2 regions of the Pantoea sp. X-Soil-YNGN-844 genome follow, and region 1 is predicted to be linked to the other one. Evidence: predicted binding sites of a transcription regulator. Region 1 holds the regulator's gene; the other holds the start of a gene.
The links. The regulator LexA, encoded in region 1, represses DNA repair genes until DNA is damaged. The targets are predictions, from matches to a motif close to TNCTGTATGTACATACAGNA.
Positions count from the first base shown of each region.

Region 2: AC6I8C_RS20060 (YebG family protein) is a predicted target of LexA. The motif match lies at 1,307-1,326, and genes of this name have one in related genera.

Region 1 is NZ_AP036007.1:307,421-326,842, forward strand. Features, by position in the region: gene panS (ketopantoate/pantoate/pantothenate transporter PanS) at 1-246, shown strand, start outside; gene AC6I8C_RS01305 (Na/Pi cotransporter family protein) at 333-1,958, opposite strand; gene AC6I8C_RS01310 (ABC transporter ATP-binding protein) at 2,069-3,061, opposite strand; gene AC6I8C_RS01315 (ABC transporter permease) at 3,064-3,849, opposite strand; gene AC6I8C_RS01320 (ABC transporter permease) at 3,861-4,706, opposite strand; gene AC6I8C_RS01325 (alkaline phosphatase family protein) at 4,703-5,515, opposite strand; gene AC6I8C_RS01330 (ABC transporter substrate-binding protein) at 5,536-6,597, opposite strand; gene AC6I8C_RS01335 (UTRA domain-containing protein) at 6,804-7,511, shown strand; gene psiE (phosphate-starvation-inducible protein PsiE) at 7,581-7,991, shown strand; gene ubiC (chorismate lyase) at 8,078-8,590, shown strand; gene ubiA (4-hydroxybenzoate octaprenyltransferase) at 8,619-9,485, shown strand; gene plsB (glycerol-3-phosphate 1-O-acyltransferase PlsB) at 9,767-12,190, opposite strand; gene AC6I8C_RS01360 (diacylglycerol kinase) at 12,319-12,687, shown strand; gene lexA (transcriptional repressor LexA) at 12,793-13,407, shown strand; gene dinF (MATE family efflux transporter DinF) at 13,507-14,829, shown strand; gene AC6I8C_RS01375 (CsbD family protein) at 14,986-15,198, shown strand; gene zur (zinc uptake transcriptional repressor Zur) at 15,263-15,784, opposite strand; gene AC6I8C_RS01385 (conjugal transfer protein TraF) at 16,236-17,486, shown strand; gene dusA (tRNA dihydrouridine(20/20a) synthase DusA) at 17,593-18,585, shown strand; gene pspG (envelope stress response protein PspG) at 18,766-19,032, shown strand; gene AC6I8C_RS01400 (quinone oxidoreductase) at 19,255-19,422, opposite strand, start outside.
Region 2 is NZ_AP036008.1:257,020-261,092, reverse strand. Features, by position in the region: gene AC6I8C_RS20065 (carbohydrate porin) at 1-228, opposite strand, end outside; gene AC6I8C_RS20060 (YebG family protein) at 950-1,291, opposite strand; gene AC6I8C_RS20055 (SIR2 family protein) at 1,448-2,242, opposite strand; gene AC6I8C_RS20050 (non-canonical purine NTP pyrophosphatase) at 2,239-2,799, opposite strand; gene AC6I8C_RS20045 (ABC transporter substrate-binding protein) at 2,950-3,849, opposite strand; gene AC6I8C_RS20040 (amino acid ABC transporter ATP-binding protein) at 3,846-4,073, opposite strand, start outside.

The DNA.
Region 1 (19,422 bases):
CTGCATAACGCGATTGGTCTGCTTGGCGGTTACTGGGGCGGCAAACTGTTTGGCTTTGATGAGTCAACCTGCCGTACGCTGGCGCTGGAGGTCGGCATGCAGAACTCCGGTCTGGCGGCGACGCTGGGCAAACTCTACTTCTCGCCGCTGGCGGCATTGCCGGGCGCACTCTTCTCGGTGTGGCACAACCTGTCAGGTTCGCTGCTGGCGGGTTACTGGTCCGGTAAGCCGATTAAGAAGAAGTAACTGTGGCGGCGCATTATTGCGATGCGCCGCTTCTCACTGCTGTTGCGCCGGACGAGTGCTCCGGCGTAATTGTCTGTTCACACCCCTTATTCATAATCTCGTTCATCGTCGGGCTGGTCCAGTACGGTATAGGCCACGCTGCAGAACAGGGAATTCAGGCGCTTCATGTCGCCGAGTAAACCGAGGTGCAGCGAGCTGGTTTCAATGCTCTGCACGTTCTGCTGATGCAGGCGATCAACGTGGGCGTGAGAGTAGCGACGAATCATCAGGCGGAAGCGATGTTTTGCGCGGCGCAGACGTCTGGCGCTGGTGACATCGTGCGAAAGAAAGACTGACAGGCTCATTCTGAGGTTGGCGATCAACAGTTCCTGCAACTCCTGCAGCTCCTTTAATCCCTCGGCAGAAAACGCGCGGCCCGCTGCCAGCGACTTGTCAGCGACATCGCCGCTCATCCGCTCAATAATGTCACCGGCCTGCTCCAGATTCAGCGACATCTCAATAATTTCACCCCAGCGGCGCGAATCCTCTTCGGGCAAATCCTCTTTGGGCATCCGCGCGAGATAAAGTTTGATGGCGGTATAGAGCACATCGACATCATCATCCAGCCGACGCACCGTGCGCTCCTCGCGGGACTCGCCATGCACGACTTTATTAAACGCTTCCAGCATCTGCTCCAGCACGTCACCTATTCGCAGCGCTTCGCGGGCGGCATTCACCAGCGCCAGCGCCGGGGTATCCAGCGCGCTGCGATCGAGATGCTTTGGCTTAAGCTGCAGCGCGTTGTCGACGTCGTCGGCAATGAGCCGACGGCAGAGGCGCGCCATCAGGTCAGCAAACGGCACCATCGCCACGCAGCGGATCAGGTTGTAAAACACATGGAAGAAAATCACTAACTCTTCATCGTTGACCGGCAGCTTATCGAGCCAGGTCGCCACAATATCGACAAACGGCAGAATCAGGACGCAGCCAATGAACTTGAACAGCAGGCTGCCGAGCGCTACGCGTTTGCCCGCGGCATTCGAGCCGCTGGCGTTGATCATCGCCAGCAGACCGCTACCGAGATTGGCACCAATCACCAGACAGAGCGCGACCTTGAACGAAATCACGCCGGTGGCAGTCAGTGTCGCGGTAATCAGCACAGCGGCCAGACTGGAGTAACTGATAATGGCAAACACTGCGCCCAGCAGCGCATCAAGCATCACGTCGCCGGTCAGGCTGGAGAAGAGCACCTGCACACCGGCGGCCTGGGTAATCGGACGCGCCGCTTCGACAATCAGCTGCAGCGCCAGCAATATCAGGCCCAGGCCGATACTGGCACGGCCTAACTGACCGGCGCGGGTCTGTTTGCGGCTGAGGAAGAACACCACGCCAAAGAAGATAAACAGCGGTGAGAGCCAGGAGAGGTCAAAGGTCAGGATGCGCGCCATGATAGCGGTACCGACATCCGCGCCCAGGATCACCACCAGCGCGGGCGTCAGGCTGACCAGATTCTGTGCCACAAACGAGGTGACCAGCAATGTCGTGGCATTGCTGCTCTGTACCAGCGTAGTCACGCCGAGACCCGCCAGAAACGCCATTGGTTTTTTTTCTATACTGCGGCTCAGCACGCGGCGCAGATCGGCACCGTAAACCCGCATGATGCCGGTTCGCACGATATGTGTGCCCCAGACCAGCAGGGCCACTGCAGAAAGCAGATTAAGCAGAGTTAACACGGGGTATCGCTCCTCGTTTGTCAGGCTTCAAACAGCACAGACTGCCAGCCTGACAGCAAGAGCAATCTGTGAAGGGGATTGCCGTGCTATGCGTGATTTTTTCCTGTGTTTTAAGCCACCTGGCGCAAAGTCGACAGCTCTAATTGTAGACCAATCTGCCTGCCAGCGGGGTGCAAATCCGCCGCCGATCGGTTAAGCACATCGACCGAAAGCTCCACGTCATGCGCCCGGATACGGTAGCGGATGACGTTGCCCAGCAGGCTGTGGCTGAGGATTTCCGCAGGAATACCCTGGCCCGGCGCGGTAAACAGCATCGATTCCGGGCGAATGGCGACCTGGCTGTGGAAAGGCTGGCCGGTCAGCCGCGTCGCCTGCTCGGCACTCAGCAGGTTGTAATTGCCAATAAATCCGGCGACAAAGAGATCGACCGGCTGGGTATAGAGCGCTTCGGCATCGCCGTTCTGCACGATTTTGCCCCGGTTCATCAGCACAATGCGGTCGGAGAGCGTCAGCGCCTCCTCCTGATCGTGGGTGACGAAGAGGGTGGTGAGATTCAGCTCGCGCTGAATGCGCCGGATTTGATCGCGCAGATGGCGACGGATGCGCGCATCCAGCGCCGACAGCGGCTCATCCAACAGCAGCAGACGCGGACGCGTCACCAGCGAACGCGCCAGCGCCACGCGCTGACACTGGCCGCCTGACAGCTGATGCGGATAACGACGCGCATACTCACTGAGTTCCACCAGTTCCAGCACCTCCAGCACCCGCTGGCGGATCTGTGCCTCGGGCAGCTTCTGCATCTTCAGGCCAAACGCGACGTTCTTCTCCACCGTCATGTTGGGAAAAAGCGCATAGCTCTGGAACACCATGCCAATGGCGCGTTTCTGTGGGGCCAGCGGCACGATATCTTTGCCCTCCAGCCTGATTTCACCGCTGTCGACGCTGGTTAATCCCGCCAGACAGCGCAGCAGCGTCGATTTGCCGCAGCCGCTGGGGCCGAGCAGGGTGACGAACTCTCCTTCGGCGGCGCTGAAATCGATCTGCTCAAAAATCGGCGTCGGTCCATAGGACTTGTTCAGCTCTCTGACCTCAAGGTAACTCATATTCAGCCTCGTTCAGGATTCAGGGCGTTGGCCAGCCAGGTGACCAGCAACACCACAAAGAAGTAGGAGATCACCAGCGCGCTGGTGAAGTGACCGCTGCCGTTCCGCATATTGAACAGGTAAACCTGCAGGGTTTCATAGCGGTTGCCGACCAGCAGGTTAGCGAAGACAAACTCACCAATCAGAAAGGAGAACGAGAGCAGCACGGCAATCAGCATCCCCTTGCGCAGGTTAGGCAGCACCACCCACAGCGCCGCCTGCCAGGTGCTGGCACCCAGCAGCTGTGCAGCATCAATCAGCTCTTTAAGGTTGATCGCCTGCATATTGTTCGCCAGCGCCCGATAGATAAAGGGCAGTGCGATGGTGAAGTAGCAGCCGATTAAGATCCACGGCGTGCCGGTCAGCATCAGCGGTGACGAAGAGTAGAGCTGGAGTAATCCCACGGATGACACCACCGGCGGCACGGCAAAAGGCATCAGGATCAGGATGTTCATCACCGAATCCAGTCGGGGAAAGTAGTAAGCGATTACAAACATGGCAGGCAGCACCAGCACCAGCGAGAAGAGCAGCGCACCAAAGCAAATCAGCAGCGAATGGCCCAGCGCCGTCAGAAAACGTGGATCGCTCCAGAGCTGGATGAACCACTTCAGGCTATAGCCCTGCGGCAGAATGGTATTGCTCCAGTCGGACGAAATCGCATAGAGCAGCGTCGCCAGCAACGGCAGCGCCAGCAGAGTAAAGAGTAACCCGACCATGATCCGGTGATAGAGATGCTCAGCACGTGACATGACGGCTCCTTTCATGGCTGTTTCGCATTGAGATAGCTGCGGCGCACCAGATACTGCTGCACCAGGGTGATCAGCGCCATGATTGCCACCAGCAGCATCGCCAGCGCGCTGCCGGTGTTGGGATCGAGCGAAATATCACCGGAGACCAGCGCGGCGATGCGCACCGGCACCACGTTGAAATTACCGGTGGTCAGCGCATAAATCGTGGCGTAAGCGCCCAGCGCATTCGCCAGCAGGATCACAAAGGTTCCGAGCAGCGCCGGGAACAGAATCGGCAGAGCGATGTGCCAGACGTAGCGCCAGCGGCTGGCACCCAGCAGCGCAGCGGACTCCTGCCACTCTTTTTTCAGCCCGTCGAACGCCGGGAAGAGCAGCAATACGCCCAGCGGGATCTGAAACCAGGTGTAAACCAGCACCATGCCGTTGCGCGAGAAGAGTCGGAAGCTCTCAATCACACCATAATGGCGCAGCAGCAGCGTCAGGCAGCCGTTCAGCCCCAGCAGAATCACAAAGGCAAACGCCAGCGGGACACCGGCAAAGTTGCTGGTCATGTTGGTAAAAGAGATAAGAAAGCGCTGCAGTCGTCCGCCGCCGAGCTGATGCAGCGAATAGCCAGTGATGAGCGCAATCAGCAGTCCCCAGACGCTGGACCAGAGCGAGATATCCAGTGAGAAGCGAAATGCCTGCTGGTAGAACGGTGAGGTGAGGATGTCGTGATAGTTATCCCAGCCCCACTGGCTGTTCATGTCACTCCAGAAGCTGTTGATGGCGATCCACAGCAGCGGGGCCAGCTGAATGGCGACCCAGAACAGGGTGAAAGGCAACAGCAGCAGCAGTGCGAATCCTTTTCCCTTCATCTTTGCGGCTCCGCCAGCAGCCCGCGACAGACCGGCTTGTCATGCGCCACTTCCAGCAGTTCACACAGCGTGCCGCACAGATCGGTCTGCTGCGGCGCAAGGTCAGGCTGCAGCGAGAAAGCGTGGCCAAAGACAAACAGCGGCACCGTGGTCTCCTCCGGCAGAATTCCGCCGTGGGAGCGATCGTCATTCATGCCGTGATCGGCCGTCACCATCACCTGGTAGCCTTCGGCCAGCCACAGCGGCATCCACTGCGACAGCAGGCCGTCGGCAATGCGTGCCCGGTTGCGGTACTGCGGCGAGGAGAGCCCCGACTTATGACCGGCATCGTCGATATTCATCGGGTGGATTAGCAGGAAATCGGGATCGTGACGCAGCCGCAGGCTCTCTGCATCTTCGAACAGATGTGAGTCGGGATAGCTATCGTCAGAATAAAAATGGCCGTACTGAATCGGCAGGTCTGGCGCGTCGGTGTGACGATCGCGCGCCGGAACGAACGGTGTGCGGTTATAAAGCTCACTTACCCAGTGGTAGGCCGCCGCCGCTGTCGTCAGCCCTGCCGCGCGCGCAAAGTGAAACACGCTGCGTTCGCGACTTAACCGGCTGACGCCATTATGAATAATGCCGCTTCTCACCGGAGGAACGCCGGTCAGAATGCACTCATAAAGCGGGCGCGACAGCGACGGTAATTCACAGGTCATACGGTAATAGAACCCGTTGCCCTGCGAACACTCGGCATGCAGGTAACCCATTGCATGTTGTGCGACCTGATTGCTCAGTCCGTCCAGTACCACCAGGATGGTTTTCATTCCGTTCTCCCTGCCGTGAATTACTGCTGCATGTTGATGATGACGTTTTCCTGCCACAGGCGCGGCAGCATTTTCGACGATTTATCCCAGGCAGCCTGATCCTTAACCGGACGGGCATTTTTATATTCGGACTGCGGCAGCAGGCGAGCCTGAACGTCCGCTGGCAGTGTCAGATGCTCGGCACGAATCGGGCGCGCATAGCCCTTCGCCAGATTGATCTGTCCCTGGTCTGAGAAGATATATTCGCGCGTCAGTTTTGCGGCGGCAGGGTGTTTCGCATATTTGTTGATGATAGTGGTGTAGCCGGAAGTGACGGAGCCGTCAGACGGGATTACCACTTCATAGCGATTTTTGTCGATCTGGTCACGGTAGTTCAGGGCGTTAAAGTCCCATACCACCGCCATCTGCACTTCGCCTTTTTCGATGTTAGCGATTACCGGATCGGTCACGCCAAGACGACCCTGTTTGGCCAGATCGGCAAAGAACGCCAGCGCCGGTTTCAGGTTCTTTTCATCGCCGCCTAAGGCGTAGTTTGCAGCCAGTACGCCATTAGCCGCCTGAGCTGCCACACCGACGTCGCCGATAGTAACCACATACTTACCTTTCTTCAGATCGGCCCAGCTGTGGGGAATATCTTTCACCTGCTGCTTGTCGATCAGAAAGGCAATGGTGCCGGTGTAGGCCAGCGCCCAGTGACCGTCTTTATCTTTGGCCCAGGCCGGAATCTGATCCCAGTGCGTCGGTTTGTAAGGCTGGGTTACCCCTTTGGCGACGGCAATCGGGCCAAAGGCGGCGCCCACGTCACCGATATCAGCGCTGGCGTTCTCTTTCTCTGCATCGAATTTCGCCAGCTCCTGCGCCGATGACATATCGGTATCGCTGTGCTTAAGGCCATATTTGCTGCTGATGTCGTTCCAGGTATCTTTCCAGTTGGCCCAGCTATCCGGCATCCCGACGCTGTTGACCTGACCTTCACTGCGCGCGGCTTTTTCGAGTGCGGCGAGGTCGTTATCGGCGGCCTGCGCAACGGGCAGGGTGAGGACTACAGCACTGGCTACTACAGAGGCGATAAACGCTTTCATCTCAGTTGCTCCGGGTGTAAGTTGATGGGCCTGGCTGGACTAGTCCAGCAAGAACCGAGCCAATGTAGCTCCTCTATATGAACGATTTATGACAAGGCGGCGCGGTGCGGGGAAGGGACGACAAAAGACGCGGACCGTTCGCCCACCTCAGGCGCGTTTACCTGAACAGTAAGAGTGCGAAGTCGCACCAAAATGAGGCTACTGTTGTGGAGTCGATAGCACTCAAAACGGCGGATGCGATTGCCAGCGCACTGCTGACGCGCATCCAGGCCGGTGAGTTCAGCGGCGGGCGACTGCCAGCGGAACGTGCCTTAAGCGAGGCTTTCAGCACCACGCGGATTACCCTGCGGGAAGCGCTGGGTAAGCTGGAGGCCCAGGGGATGATCTACCGGGAACTGCGTCGCGGCTGGTTTATCGCGCCACCACGTCTGATTTACAACCCGCTGCATCACAGCCACTTTCATGCCATGGCGAGGGAGCAGGGACGGCAGGCGACCACCGAAGTCATCGCCGCAGAACAGGTTGCGGCGCACGACAGCGTAGCAGCCGCGCTGCGTCTGGCTCCAGGTTCGTCGGTTTACTGTATTCGCCGCCTGCGGCGCATTGATGGGCGTGCGGTGCTCTATGTAGAACACTACCTTAATCCGCGTTTTTTCCCTGGCCTGCTCAATGAAGATCTGACCCGCTCCCTGACCGATCTTTATGACCAGCGCTACGGCATTCGCTACGGCGGCGCGCGCTTCACGATTCTGCCCGGCCCGTTGCCGGAGATTGCTGCACCTACGCTGAATGTCGCGCCGGGCAGCCCCGGTCTGCTGATCACCCGTATTAACCGCAATCAGCAAAAAGAGGTGATTGATTGCGACTGTGAATACTGGCGGTACGACGCGCTCTGTGTGGATGTGGAGGCTTAGGGTTATTGTGATTTGCATCACACTCACGCATGATGTTGCGCGCTGATAACTCCTTTTTAAAGGCGCAACATGAGTGACAAAAATCCTTTGGCCCGCCACCTTGCAACGGTTCTGCAATGGGTGCTGAATCTGGGTCTGCTGAGTCTGGCGATCATCCTGATCGTCTTTTTAGGCAAAGAGACTATTCATCTGGCAAACGTCCTGTTTAACACCGGCGAGCAGGCCTCTTCATACCTGCTGATTGAGGGAATTGTTATCTATTTCCTCTACTTCGAATTTATTGCCCTGATTGTTAAGTACTTTCAGTCGGGCTATCACTTTCCCCTGCGCTACTTTGTCTATATCGGTATCACGGCCATTATCCGCCTGATTATCGTCGACCATAAAAATCCCTTCGATACCCTCTGCTACTCAGCGGCGATTCTGATTCTGGTTGTCACGCTGTGGCTGGCCAACAGTAACCGGCTGAAACGCGAGTAATCCCCCTGCCGTCTGACACGACGGCAGGTGTTCGCATCGCCGCTCTGCGCTAAACTAGCGTCCTGAAAATTATCGGGAGTGGTGCCATGTCGCAAGACGCACTCAGCTTATTACGTTCGCTCAACTGGCTTTCTCCGTCGCAGGCCACCCTTGCGCCGCCCTTGCTCGACTGGCTGATGGAGGAGGATTCGATGACGCGCCGCTTTGAGCAGCACTGTCAGCGGGTCACGGTTCAGCCGCTGCGTGAAGGCTTTATCGACGCCAGCGAGTTAGGTGAGGAAAGGGCGTTGTTGCCAGGTGATGAACGCTTCTGGCTGCGCGAAGTGCTGCTGTCCGGCGACGATCAGCCCTGGCTGGCTGGCCGCACGCTGGTGCCGGAAAGCACCCTTAACGGGCCAGAGGCAATGCTGCAACAGCTCGGCACCCGTCCTCTTGGGCGCTATCTTTTTTCGTCGTCGACGCTGACCCGCGATTTTATTGAGCCGGGGCAGGTGGAGGGATTGTGGGGACGACGTTCCCGTCTGCGTCTCTCCGGCAAACCGCTGCTGCTGACTGAACTGTTTTTACCGGCATCGCCGCTTTATCGCGATCTGGTCTGAGGATTTTGTGGTGCAAACGAGCTTAAGTATGAATAAATGGCGGGCCTACGCTCGCCTGATGCGTATCGACAAACCGATCGGGACGCTGCTGCTGATGTGGCCCACGCTCTGGGCATTATGGCTGGCTGACAGGGCGATCCCGCCACTGCCGGTGCTGGTGGTATTCGTTGCCGGGGTGTTTGTGATGCGCGCGGCGGGTTGTGTGATCAATGACTACGCCGACCGCAAAGTTGATGGTCATGTGGAGCGTACGAAGCACCGGCCACTGGCCAGCGGCGCGGTGAGTGCAAAAGAGGCGAAGCTGCTGTTCGTGATCCTGGCGCTGGTGGCTTTTGCGCTGGTGCTGACCATGAACCTGATGACGATCATGCTCTCCGTCGTGGGACTGGCGCTGGCCTGGGTCTATCCCTTTATGAAGCGCTACACCCACCTGCCGCAGGTGGTGCTGGGGGCCGCGTTTGGCTGGGCGATTCCTATGGCCTGGTCCGCAGTTAGTGAGTCCTTACCTCTGGTCTGCTGGCTGGTGTTTATTGCCAACATTTGCTGGACGGTCGCTTACGACACCCAGTATGCGATGGTTGATCGGGATGATGACCTCAAGATTGGCGTAAAGTCGACGGCGATTTTATTTGGTCGTTTCGACAAGCTGATCATCGGGTTGCTGCAACTGGCAACCCTGCTGCTGATGGCGCTGGTGGGCATGATGCTGCATCTGAACGGCGCCTTCTACTGGACGCTGCTGCTGGCGGCTGCGCTGTTTGTTTATCAGCAGAAGCTGATCGCCGGACGCGAGCGCCAGCCCTGTTTCCAGGCTTTTCTCAATAATAACTATGTCGGGATGGTGCTGTTCCTCGGTGTGCTGATGAATTCTCCGCCGTTCAGCCAGCTGTTCTGATAGAGAGATTCCAGACATAAAAAGGCGATCCGGGAAGTCGCCAAACCTGATGAGGGTGAATCTGGCAGCAATGGATAAGCTCAACGAGCAGGGAACATGGGCAGAAGAGGAAAGCGTCCCGCGCCAGGGACGGCGCGGGCCGAGCAGTCAGGGATGACGCTTTTGCGTCTTTCCGATCTGACCATGTTCCCTGAGCAGGCACCGTCTTACAGCGAATCGGACCAGACCTGGTCTATAAAAAAGGCGACCTCATGAGGTCGCCTTTTTACTGGGCGCGGGTGTCAGTCGTGCGCCACCGCGGTTTCAATCGTCATGCGGACATCACTGGTGACCAGGTCAGCCAGGATATGCCAGGTCGCCAGGGTCTGCGCGACATCGGCATCACCGCTGTCGCTGATATACCCTTCGTCACGCAGCGTCAGCACCAGTGAGGTAAAGACCGCTTTGTCGAAGAACTCCGGCGCGTTGATACCGTGCAGTACCGACAGACGCTGCGCCAGCGTCCGGCTCTCTTTCTCCAGCGTGCCACGGTTAATCGTCGGCTTGGCGCTGAGAATAGAGAAGGTAATGGCATAACGCTGCAGCGTTTCGCGCACACCGGCAGCCAGCAGTTGCAGCGTGCGGTAGCGTGCCGCAGTAAAGCGCAACTCACCGGCTTCGAAGGTAATCAGGCCCTGACGCGCCAGCTCCTGACTGATATCGGTCAGCAGTTGCGGCAGCTCATCGGTCTGCCAGCGCAGGAACAGTTCGCTCTTCAGCATCGGGTAGATCAGGCTCACCTGACGCAGCAGTTCGGCTTCAGTCAGCGTCTGATGCTGCTGAACTATGGCGGCAATCAGCGACGGCATCACCAGCATGTGATGAATATTGTTGCGATAGTAGGTCATCAGCACCGCCTGCTCACGCGGCAGAATGATGATGTCGCCAATACTGTCCTTTTCACTCTCAAACTTATTCATACCCATGGCGTGATCCAGCAGCGCTTCCGCTGAAAGATCGGGTACGGTCGCGTTAGGTGAATAAGGCACATTGCGCAGCAACTGGGTATAGCACTCCAGCTGTTCAATCAGCTGTTCACGGGTGAGTGAGCGCTGACGTGACGCCAGCAAAGCGGTAACACAGAGGTTCATGGCATTGGCCGCGCCCGCTTCATTGATACGCACCATCAGACTGGCCGCGATATCATTGACCGTCGGTGTTAACCAGCTCGGACGCTGCGGCTCAATCGGATCGATGGCATCGCGCCATTCCGGCACCTGCTTATTGAGATAGTTGACCAGCGGCAGCGGCTCGCCAAAGTTAACATAACCCTGACCGAGATTGCGCAGCTTGCGCAAGCCACGCACCATCTGCATGAAGCCCTCTTTCTCTTTCGCCGCGCCGCGCAGTTCTTTGGCGTAAGTACCCACTTCCATCACGTGCTCATAGCCGATGTAGATCGGCACCAGCGTGATCGGGCGGTTACCGCCGCGCAGCATCGCCTGCAATGTCATGGCTAAGGTGCCGGTTTTCGGGTCCAGCAGGCGGCCGGTACGAGAACGACCACCCTCGACAAAGTACTCAACCGAATAGCCGCGGGTAAACAGCTCGCCGAGATATTCACGGAACACCGTGGCGTAGAGCTTGTTGCCTTTAAAAGTACGACGAATAAAGAATGCGCCCAGACGACGGAAAATCGGGCCGGCTGGCCAGAAGTTGAGGTTGATACCGGCAGCAATGTGTGGCGGGACCAGGCCCTGATGATAGAGCACGTAGGAGAGCAGCAGATAATCCATGTGGCTGCGATGGCACGGCACATAGACAATCTCGTGGCCATCCTGCGCCAGCTGGCGCACTTTTTCGCCGCCATTGACGTTGATGCCCTGATAGAGACGACTCCAGAGCCAGCCCATCACGCGGTCGGTAACGCGAATCGCTTCATAAGAGAAGTTGGCGGCAATTTCTTCCATCATCTCGACAGCATTCTGCTGCGCTTTCTCATGGGAGATTTTTTTGCTGCGTGCTTCATCTTCGACGGCTTTTTCAATCGCTTTGGATTGCAGCAGACGGTTAAACAGATCCTGACGCGCCGGTAACCGCGGGCCAATCGCCGCCAGCCGCTGACGGGCAAAATGGATGCGCGCCACGCGAGCCAGTTTCTGGGCAATCGACTTATCCGTACCGTGTTCCGTGGCCATGCGGCGCAGCGAAACGGTCGGCGAGAAGCGAACAAAACTGTCGCGTCCGTGCCAGATCACCGCAAAGAATTTCTGTACGCCGTTCAGCACCCGCAGGTGTGGCGTGGCTTCGCCCTGAACTTCACGTCCTGGTGCGCGACCAAACATCACCGTTACCGGCAGCATCTGGATATCCAGCGTAGGATTATTGCGATGCAGATCGAGGTAATCGTGAAAGATTTTCACCGATTCCACGCTGGGCACAAAATAGGGGAAGACGCGCGGGCCATCGTGGATAAATACGTGGCGCGGCAGCAGTGAACCATCAATCTCCAGCGGAGAGAGCGGGTCAGGCAGATGATGCCGCAGACACTGCGCGCGTAAAGTCAGTAAGTCGGCCTTCGAATCGTAAGGCAAAACATACATAATAGGTCGGGTCGGATCCAGACCATGTTCAGACACGGGATCGGCCGGAATGGCCTTACTTTTTACCAAAAACGACAGTGGTAAATTAAGCAATTTGTAATAGAGTTTACGCCAACCTGACATAGACAACATGAAGCCTCTTGTTAGCAAAGCGCCGCAAGCATACCAGAAAGTGCAGCGAAGATCTGTGGTGGTGCCAATTGCACGCAGCCCAGACATTGACGTCAATCCGATAAAAGGGTTCCCACATCATGGCAAATAATGCCACCGGACTTATCAGAATAGTTAAAGCCGCAGGTTACTCCTGGCAGGGACTGCGTGCCGCCTGGCAACATGAAGCGGCGTTTCGTCAGGAAGCCCTGGCTGCGCTGGTCGCCATTATTATCGCCTGCTGGCTGGATGTCGATGTGGTCTCACGCATCCTGATGATCGGGGCAGTGGTGCTGGTCGTCATTGTTGAAATCCTTAATAGCGCCATTGAAGCGGTCGTTGACCGCATCGGTCAGGAGCATCATCCGCTGGCGGGCCGGGCCAAAGATATGGGCTCTGCGGCGGTACTGATCAGCATCTTACTGGCACTGTTTGTCTGGATCGCGCTGCTCTGGACACATTTGCGATAAGCGTTCCATATCGCGCCGGAAGCCGCGTTTTGCCTGACAATCGGTTTCCATTTCGCCAATACCTGTATATACTCACAGCGACTGTATAAACAACCAGGGGGCGGGATGAAAGCATTAACCAGCAGGCAGCAGCAGGTCTATGACCTGATTCGCGACCATATTTCTTCAACAGGCATGCCGCCTACGCGCGCAGAGATTGCTGCACAACTGGGCTTCCGCTCACCGAATGCGGCAGAAGAGCACCTGAAAGCGCTGGCGCGTAAAGGTGTCATTGAGATCGTTTCGGGTGCATCGCGCGGCATTCGTCTGTTAATGGAAGAAGAAGCCTCAGAAGGCATACCGTTGATTGGCCGGGTTGCTGCCGGTGAGCCGATCATGGCGCAGGAACATATCGAAACCCACTACAAGGTCGATCCGGGCCTGTTTAAGCCGTCTGCCGACTTCCTGCTGCGCGTCAGCGGAATGTCGATGAAAGATATCGGGATTATGGATGGCGACCTGCTCGCGGTACATAAAACCCAGGATGTGCGCAACGGCCAGGTTGTCGTTGCCCGCATCGATGATGAAGTCACCGTTAAGCGCTGGAAAAAGCAGGGTGCTATCGTGCATCTGCTGCCTGAAAACAGTGATTTTGACCCGATTGTTGTCGATACCCGTGCACAGTCCCTGACCATTGAAGGTTTGGCGGTTGGCGTGGTGCGCAACGGCGAGTGGCTCTGATTTTAGGCCTGCGTGCATTCGCCTTTTCTGATGCTATTCTGTCTGCCCTAATTTTGTCGCTGACTGTTTTGCGCAGCGACACCGAGCACGGAACGGCGAATGCGCTTTATCACGGCAACCGATAAAAATCTCTGGCGGCTTGCGCTGCCGATGATCCTTTCAAATATCACCGTTCCCTTACTGGGAGTGGTCGATACTGCAGTTATTGGTCATCTCGACAGCCCTGTCTATCTTGGCGGGGTTGCGGTCGGGACCACGGTGACCAGCTTCCTCTTTATGCTGCTGCTTTTCCTTAGAATGAGTACGACTGGCCTTACGGCGCAGGCGTTTGGTGCGGACGATAAAACCGCGCTGGCACGCGCACTGACGCAGCCGCTGATCATTGCGCTGCTGGCAGGTGTACTGTTCATCGCTTTACGTTATCCGATTATTCAGCTGGCGACCCATCTGGTTGGCGGTAATCCCGCGGTACTGGAACAGGCGGCGCTGTTTATTCAGATTCGCTGGCTCAGTGCGCCTGCTACGCTGGCAAATCTGGTCATTCTGGGCTGGCTGCTGGGCGTGCAGTATGCGCGCGCGCCGGTGATCCTGCTGGTGGTGGGCAATGTGGTTAATATCGTACTCGATCTCTGGCTGGTCATAGGCCTGCACTGGGGTGTCGCGGGTGCGGCAACCGCCACGGCGCTGGCGGAGTACATTACGCTGGGTGTCGGCAGCATCATGGTCTGGCGGGTCCTGAAGCTGCGTGGTATTCCCCTGAGCCTGCTGAAGCAGAGCTGGCGCGGTGACAGCGGCCGGCTGCTGCGGCTGAACCGGGATATCATGCTGCGCTCACTGATGCTGCAACTCTGTTTCGCCTCGCTGACCGTGCTGGGCGCGCGGCTGGGCCCGGATGTGGTGGCAGTTAACGCGGTATTGCTGATGTTCATCACGTTCACGGCCTATGCGCTGGATGGCTTCGCCTACGCGGTTGAAGCGTTTGCCGGCGAGGCGCATGGTGCAAAAGATGGCGGCAAACTGCGGCGCGTCTGGCACTCTGCCTGTCGGCAGGCGGTGGTGGTGGCGCTGTTCTTCTCGCTGATCTATGCCATTGCTGGCCCGCAGATTGTTACCCTGTTGACCTCCCTTCCTTCGCTGCAACAAAGTGCTGACCGCTATCTGGTCTGGCAGATCGTTATGCCGCTGATCGGTGTCTGGTGTTATCTGCTGGATGGGATGTTTATCGGCGCGACGCGCGGACGTGAGATGCGTAACAGCATGGTGGTAGCAGCAGCAGGCTACTTTCTGACGCTGCTGAGCGTACCGGCGCTGGGCAATCACGGACTGTGGCTGGCGGTAACGGTTTTCCTGGCGCTGCGCGGTCTGTCACTGTGGCTCATCTGGCGCAGGCACTGGCGTCAGAACAGCTGGTTTGATGCCTGACGCTGTACAGGCTGATACAGATTATTCCGTATTATTCCGGGTTTGTGAATCTGGCTACTACAATTAACTTTATCCGGCGCAGTTAACCAGCGCTTTATATCGTTATTTTGTTAAGTAACAAGATAATCATTAAACCCCGAGGATTGGAGGTCTGCCATGAATAAAGATGAAGCGAGCGGCAACTGGAAGCAGTTTAAAGGCAAAATGAAAGAGAAATGGGGCAAGCTGACCGACGATGACATGCAGGTTATCGAAGGCAAACGCGATCAGCTGGTCGGCAAAATCCAGGAACGTTATGGCTATGCGAAAGATGAAGCAGAGCGTGAAGTGACGGACTGGGAAGGCCAGAATAAAGACCACCGCTGGTAATGCAGCGCTGATCAGTTAACACGTTCCGGTGCACCCGCACCGGAACCACACAAAGATGCGCCAGTTACCCGCGTTTTCCCCGCTTTTTACCCTCATCCTGATGATCGTGTTCGCAGCTTTCATGGTGCGTACAGGCTTCTACTGCAGCACAATTTTCACACAGGCCATGCGCTTCAATCACACTGTGGCGTAAAGCGAACTGCGCTTCACCCGCCAGCGTCGCGATAATCTTCTCCACGCCCTGCGCCTGTTTCTCCGTTACCGCTGCACAGCGGTCGCAGACCAGCATCACTGAGGTATGCGCCGGTGCCTCAAAGTGGTGACACATGACGTAGCTATTGTTGGACTCCACCCGATGAATGAAACCCTGCTCCAGCAGGAAATCGAGTGCCCGATATACGGTGGGGGGCTTGGCCTGCGGTTCGTTGATGCGGAGTTGATCCAGCAGATCGTAAGCGCTGATCGAGCCTGGCTGTTCGGCCATCAGGCGCAATACCTCAGCACGCTGCGAAGTCAGACGTACACCGCGCTGCAGGCACATTTTTTCAGCCTGAATCAAAATTTGCTGCGACGTCATGTTTGTCATGAAAAATTCTCCGCTGGATAAGTGATGTTATTTTATCACACATAGTTTTGCGGCGCCGATGTTCGTTTTCGCCTGTTAAAACAGCATTATTTGCCTGATAAAGCAGCATTTTAAGAATTTCAGCCGCTATCTATCTCAAATCTGACGAGAAATCAGATCCATTCTCAATCGACATGAAGCGGAATTTGTTGGCATTTTGCTTTGCATCTCACTGAGTTAAGAAGTAATGTTCAGAAAGACTTAAGGAAAGTCTGGCAGTATTTGAAATAACCCGACACAGTCTGAACAATTACAACGGTTTTTTGATTGGAAAACGTCCAATCCTTTGAATTAAGACACTGTTTCCTTTGAATTCACAGCAATAACGCGTTAGCCAGGGTTCACAATAGGGCTAACAAACTATTCAGTCGTTGAATGTTTCAATGACAATTTCTCAGGTGATGGCAGGCAAATGGTGAAAAAATCCGCTCAACGTTCAGCGCTGAATTATTCCGCTGCAGCGACCGCGCTTTTCCTTTCTTCTTCCGCCATGGCGGCAGGGACCTGGTATGATGCACGTAATGACGCCATGGGTGGCACCGGCGTAGCATCTTCTGTTTATGGCTCAGCAGTGCTGGCGAACCCGGCATTAATGACGCGTGCTAAATCTGACGATAACGTCAGCATTATTATTCCCTCGGCAGGTATTCAGGTTACTGACAAAGATAAGCTGATCGATAAAGTCGATGATATTACCGACACCGTGGATCGCTATCGCGACGTGATTGGTAACCTGACTTTTGCGGATTATCTGCGTGGCTACCCTGAACTGCGTGCTGCCTCCGGCGACGTCGCTGACAAGCTCAGCGATTTGCGCGGTAACAAAGCGGACGGCAGTGCAGGCGTGGCCGTGGCCGTCACGATCCCTAATGAGACCCTGCCTTTTGCGTTTATTACCAAAGCCTACGGTACGGCGCACGTCCGTGCCAACGTGGTCCAGGGTGATATCGACTACCTGCGCGGTGTTGCTAACGGAACGGTGCTGCCACGTCCAGGCGATCAAAATAACCTTCGCTCCAGTGCAAATGGCTTAGCGGCACTGACCATTGATTATGGTGTGGCGGTCGCGCATGAGTTCACCATCGCCGGTCAGCCGGTCTCGGTGGGCGTAACGCCGAAAGTGCAGAAAACCTCGCTCTATAACTACACTGCCAGCATCTATAACTACGACAAGAACGACATCAACAATAGCCAGTATCGCAGCACCGACACCGGCTTTAACGTTGATGCCGGTCTGGCGACCACCTTTGCTGAAAACTGGACGCTGGGCGTGACCGGACAGAACCTGGTTTCGCGCGATCTGCAGACCAAAGAGGTCAACGGGTTCCGCGATACCTACCAGATTCGCCCGCTGGTCACCACCGGACTATCCTGGGATAAAGGGCCGTTTACCGTGACAGGCGATGTGGATCTGACTGAAACCAAACGCTTCAAAACCCAGGATAACAGCCAGTATGCGGCAGTGGGCGCGGAGTACCGCGTGCTTGACTGGTTGCAACTGCGTGCCGGTTATCGGGCGGACATGCGGTCTAACGACGAAAATGTTGCCACCGCAGGTTTTGGTCTGTCACCGTTTAACAAAGCTGTCCATCTGGATCTGGCTGGCTCGGTGGGGGCTAACAACACCTGGGGCGCGATGATGCAGCTGGGCTTTAACTTCTAAGCACGTTATTCCGGCTGTTCGGGGGCGGGCGATGCACTATCGCCCGCCCTTGTGTTATCCTTGCACAGAATTCCATCACCCTTAATTACCGGATTGTCTGCGCTTCATGCCTAATTTCTCTTCGCAACGTTTCTCTATCGCCCCCATGCTCGACTGGACCGATCGTCACTGTCGCTATTTTCATCGTCAGCTGACCGGTGACACGCTGCTCTACACCGAAATGGTGACCACAGGCGCGATCATTCATGGCAAAGGGGATTACCTGGCATACAGCGAGGCGGAACATCCGGTCGCGTTGCAGCTTGGCGGTAGCGATCCGGCGGCGCTGGCGCAGTGTGCGAAGCTGGCAGAGCAGCGCGGCTACGATGAAGTAAACCTGAATGTCGGCTGTCCTTCGGATCGGGTTCAGAATGGTCGTTTTGGTGCCTGCCTGATGGCCGAGGCGAATCTGGTCGCGGATGCGATTAAAGCGATGCGCGATGTGGTATCGATTCCGGTGACGGTGAAAACCCGCATCGGGATTGATGAGCTGGACAGCTATGAATTCCTGACGGACTTTATCGGCACGGTGGCAGGTCGCGGTGAGTGTGAGACGTTTATCATCCATGCGCGCAAAGCCTGGCTCTCTGGCCTCAGCCCCAAAGAGAACCGCGAAATTCCCCCGCTGGACTATCCACGCGTCTATCAGCTGAAACGCGATTTCCCGCATCTGACGATCGCGCTTAATGGCGGCGTAAAAACGCTGGAAGAAGCCCAGACCCACCTGCAGCACCTGGACGGTGTGATGATGGGACGCGAAGCCTATCAAAACCCCGGCATTCTGGCCCAGGTCGATCAGACGCTGTTTGGTCGTCAGCACCCGGCGGCAAACCCGGTGGAAGTGGTGCGCGCCATGTATCCCTATATCGAAGTGGAACTGGCGAAGGGCACATATCTGGGACACGTCACGCGCCATATGCTGGGACTGTTCCAGGGGATCCCGGGCGCCCGCCAGTGGCGACGTCACCTGAGTGAAAACGCTCACAAGCCGGGGGCGGATGTTCGCGTACTGGAAGCCGCGCTGGCGCTGGTGGCGGATAAGATCCCACAGGAAGCCTGATCCCTAATCGTAACCCTGAAAAACCAGCTCTGATCAGCTGGTTTTTTTACGCCAGAATGTGGTTTTTCTCACCAGGTCGCTACACTTTTTTTAATCCTTATCAGCGTTAAATCAATAAGTTATCAGTTGGCACGCTTTTTGTAATAGCTATAACAACTGATTTCAAAAAGGAGCGCTGACGTGGAAATTTTATTCGTATTAGGGTTTTTCCTGATGCTGTTGCTGACCGGCGTTTCACTGCTGGGCGTGCTGGCAGCACTGGTGGTCGCAACCCTCGTGATGTTTGTCGGTGGACTGTTCGCAATTGTTATCAAGGTGTTGCCGTGGCTGGTGCTGGCGGTCATCGCTGTATGGCTGCATCGTGCCTTTTTTGGCGATAGCGATGAACGCGCGCGCCGTAAGCTGAGACGTAAGATCAACAGGTTAGATCGCAAAGGCTGGCGCTAAATGCGGTAGCGATCACAGTGTGAGAGATTGTTCGGCGCTGATCTGCAATTAAACATATTTTTTACTTATGTTTTCTGGCAGGATGCCTGTCGTCAAATCGATGTGCCATCGACTCGACATGAATTCATCGCCGCTGTCCCTACACCAGCGCGAACAAAAAATAAAAAAAAGAAGAGGGCTTCCCACGGGAAGCCCTTTTTGCTGCTTACGGGGTGCTGGCTGTTACGGGATTAACAGGCAGGATCCCTGCGTGGCACGGCTCTCCAGCATCTGGTGCGCCTGGCTGGCCTCTTTCAGCGCAAACTTCTGCTGCTCCGGCACATCAACCTTGATCGCGCCGCTCGCCAGCAGGGAGAACAGCTCGGCACTGGCGGTTTCCAGCTCCTGGCG
Region 2 (4,073 bases), on a different replicon from region 1:
GATATAAGCAACGTGTGAGGCATGATTGTAGCCACCGCCGCCATTCCAGCTAATTTCATTCAGATAACCCAGGTTATAAGCAAATCCATTATCGTTAAGCGATTTACGAAGGCCATACATATCTCCCAAAACAGGATCCGGTGGAGATTCAAACCCTAATACCGTTCCGCTCCATTCCTGCGCCGTCGACAAGGGAGACAAGGTCAATAATGAGAGTGCGCACAGCATGCTTTTATATTTCATCTTAGCAACCTGTTTTTGATTTTAATGATGTACGGTTCGCAGGAGAGCCCTGAACCTGCTGTCATCTACGTCATGCTTCCCTGGCCTGAACAGGCCGATTAATTATTGCCAGTCTTATTAATGACTTACTCCTTTTCGGAGTAAATTTAAGGCAAAAAAAAACCTAAGCACCCCACAGTGGTTAAGACTGTGGAACGCTTAGGTTTTGCCTGTTATCCAGTAACAACCCTTCGCTGAAAACGGCTCTACCCTAACACTGCTTTTTTAAATTGAATAGCACTGCCGGATTATTTAACTAAAAATGTGAGCCACTTAACAATTGATATCTCTCATTTCATATAGCTGGTGTCGATTAATAATCCAAATGAAGTAAGAAACCCACCAGGGAATGTTATATTAGTTTTCTTACTAATTCATTTAATTAAGATTGATGGTATTTCTCAGTAGAATTAAAATACTCACCCGGCGTCAAAAGCTTTGAAATGAATGATCCAAAATCCAGATTATTGAATTTTGATTAATGCTATAACGCTGAGTTTAAAAAATATAGCTGGCTGATTTGCGTGATTTACAGGGAGATTGCAGGCAGGCATTCAGCGCAAGGGAACGACAGGAGGATTTGTTTTGAATGACCTGACAAAAAGATCAGATGACTCGTCAATCAGAAACAGCAACGCCGGAAGGTTCGCTTCCGGCGTTGTGGCAGTTACGCAGCTTTAACGGCGCGTACTTTCTTCGCCGCTGGCTCTTCCGCCTGGTCATCCGCATCCTCTTCTGCCACGGCTTCAGGCTTCGTCGCAACTGCGGCCACGTCCGGCAGTTTACTGGTGCGCAGAATATGCTGCACCGCATCTTTCTGCTCGGCAATCAGCAGGCCAAGCGTTTCTGCCTGAGATTCGTCCAGTGCCGGTTGATGCTGTAACAGCCAGTCAGTGAAGGCTTCGGCCATATCGAGCATTTTGTCGTAGGCATCGGCCTCTTTCTTATTGGCAAACGTCATCTTCTCTTCACCCTTTCTGACTACAACAAATTTTGTTTCAACAGCCATCTTTTCGCCCTCAGGTACTGTGTATGCATACAGTATATCATGCCGGTTATGCTTTGACAGCAGAGAATAGAGTTTATCGGTTATGCACGAGCTAACCTTAACCGGACGCAGGTTTTTTTCTTTTTCCTGTCGCTTTTCTGCCGGACGTTACGCTGACTACACCAGCAACTCTTCAAGGAACATCGCCAGCGCCTTGCGCGGATCGTCCTCTTCGGAAACGATCACCTCGATCCCCCACTGCCCCAGCACCTCTTTGGCTACCGGGTTATTACGGTTAGTGAACAGATACGATTTTGGCCGGGCCGTCGCCAGCCCGGTGCGGCCCCACATCTTGGTCAGACGGTAAAACAGCAGACGAATATTGAAATCACTGATGCTGTAGCCGACAAACAGCACGGAGTTGCCCATTACGTCATGGGTAAGTTTGATATCGAGCGGTGAGTCAAAATAGAGGCGTTCGAAATAGCTGCTCTCATCGAGCACGATAGAGGTGTCATCATCGAAGTCACCGTGCAGCTTGATGATGTGACGTTTATCTTCAGTCAGCGAGACCAGGTCTGCGGCGTTCGCCACTTTGTAATAGGGGACGCCGTGCGCTTCGTGCGCCGCTTCCAGCCAGCGATCGTAATTGGTGGTGTAGATGCGCGAGAAGTTACCCTGGGTAATCATGGTATGAATTTCAGAAGACCGGACATCGATATCCGGCCGGTGCCACTCGCGATCCATCCAGCTGCGCAGCGGGCCAAGCGAGCCTTTCTTTTGCTTGTAATACTCCGCCAGCGACAGGTGCGTACCGTAGGTATTAAAGATTTTTGGATCGTAACCCAGCTCGTTAGCAAGGTGAGCAATCAGTTCATGCCACTCGGGGAGGCCAAAATTACGCGAAATACCGGCACCGGCAAACAGAATCAGCTTGCCGGAATCATAGGCGCGTTTGAGTTCAGGTTTCATGCCACTCCCCGCGAGGTTTTTAAAAAGGTAGCGAAGCGATCCAGCGCGATGCGCCGCATCGAGATCTCATTCTTGAGTTCGCCCATTTCTGCAAAGGTCTGCTCATAGCCTTCGGGGATAAACACGCAATCCCACTGGAAGCCGCGCGTCCCGGCGGGTTTCGCGGCGATGGTGCCGCGCAGTTCACCCGAGAACTGATACATTTTGCGGCCGTCGCAGTAGCCGAGCACCGTTTTGGCCGTCACGGCCTGGCTGTCCAGTCCCTGCACCAGCGCGGTAAAGCGCTCAGCGTCGAGGCGGTTCCAGAAGATGCGGGTCAGACCGGCGGGCAGACCATTGAGGCCATCCAGATAGAGACCGGTATGCTCAACAAACAACGGTCGCCCAATCAGCGAAAAGGCTTTGGTCAGTTTATCGCGCACAAGGTCCAGCTCGTTTTCAGTCTGAATTTCTTCGATGCGACGGGCGATGGGTAATACTTCGACCCCGACAGGCTCGAGTATCTTACGCACCTCCGCCAGCTTTTGCTCATTGGCAGAAAGGAATCTGATTTTCATGGGGCTTCCAGGTCAATTACTCCGCCACGCAGTGAGGATTTTTACGAAAACAGGCGGGCAGGATAAATCACTAACGCTGGAGAGTGTAGTTCAATTCTGGGGTCATCAGATTGCAGAACCGGCTTCAGCACGAGAGCCGGTTCTGCCGACTCAGTAAACAATACCCGGCGGATTCACTGTGGAGTGCGTCACAGCTTCATCCTGTTCACCCCAGCGGACCAGCACCTGCTGATACTGCCCACCTATGATGGTGCCATCCAGCGCAGTCTGCAATGCGGGTGCCAGGCCATTCCCCTTTTTAGTGGTCACGGCAACCCAGGCGCGGAACGGTCCGCTGCCAACCAGCTTTGTCTGGCCGCGTGACGCTACTTTCCAGGCGGCCATTGAGTGCGGGCCAAAGATCGCATCGGCCCGCCCCGACAGCAGCGTCAGCGTCGCTGAGGCATCATCGGTGAGATAGACTGGCGTCACCGCGGGCAGACCTTTAGCCCGGTTCTGCTGATCCCAGCTCAGTAATATGCGCTCCTGATTGGTGCCCGACGACACGATGATCCGCTTACCGGCAATATCAGGCGGACTGCTGATCTGGCTGATTTTACTGTCGCTTTTTACCGCAAAGGCGTGGTTATCAGCGCGATAGGTCGCAAAATCGAACTTCTTCTTACGCTCCTCAGTAACGGCAATGTTAAACATGGCGACATCATAGCGTCCGGCACTGATGCCCAGTGGCCAGTCCTCCCACGAGGCCGGAACCAGCTTCAGCTTTAACCCCAGACTGTCAGCCAGCAGCCTGGCGATGTCCGGATCGCTGCCGATCCGCGTGACGTTGTCAGACGCCAGCAGCGACAGCGGCGGTGAGTTAGTCGCGGCGGTCGCCACCGTCAGCGTGCCGGGTTCGATAAAGTGAAAGTCAGCCGGGATTTTCGCGATCGCCTGCGGATTCGCCGGGGCATGAATCGGCGTCTCATTTTTCAGCACATCGAGCTTCTCCGCCGCCGGACAGCTCAGCACCGGGAGCAGCGTCAGCGCTGTTAATGTCAGCGCCCTCATAACACGCGCGCCAGGAAACGGCGGGTGCGCTCATGGCGCGGATTGTTCAGTACCTGCGTGGTGCTGCCCTGCTCAACAATCCGGCCATCTACCATAAAGACCACGTTGTCCGCCACTTCACGGGCAAAGCCGATCTCATGGGTCACAATCACCAGCGTGGTGCCGGAACGCGCCAGCTTTTTAATCACATCGAGCACTTCACCAACCAGCTCCGGGTCCAGCGC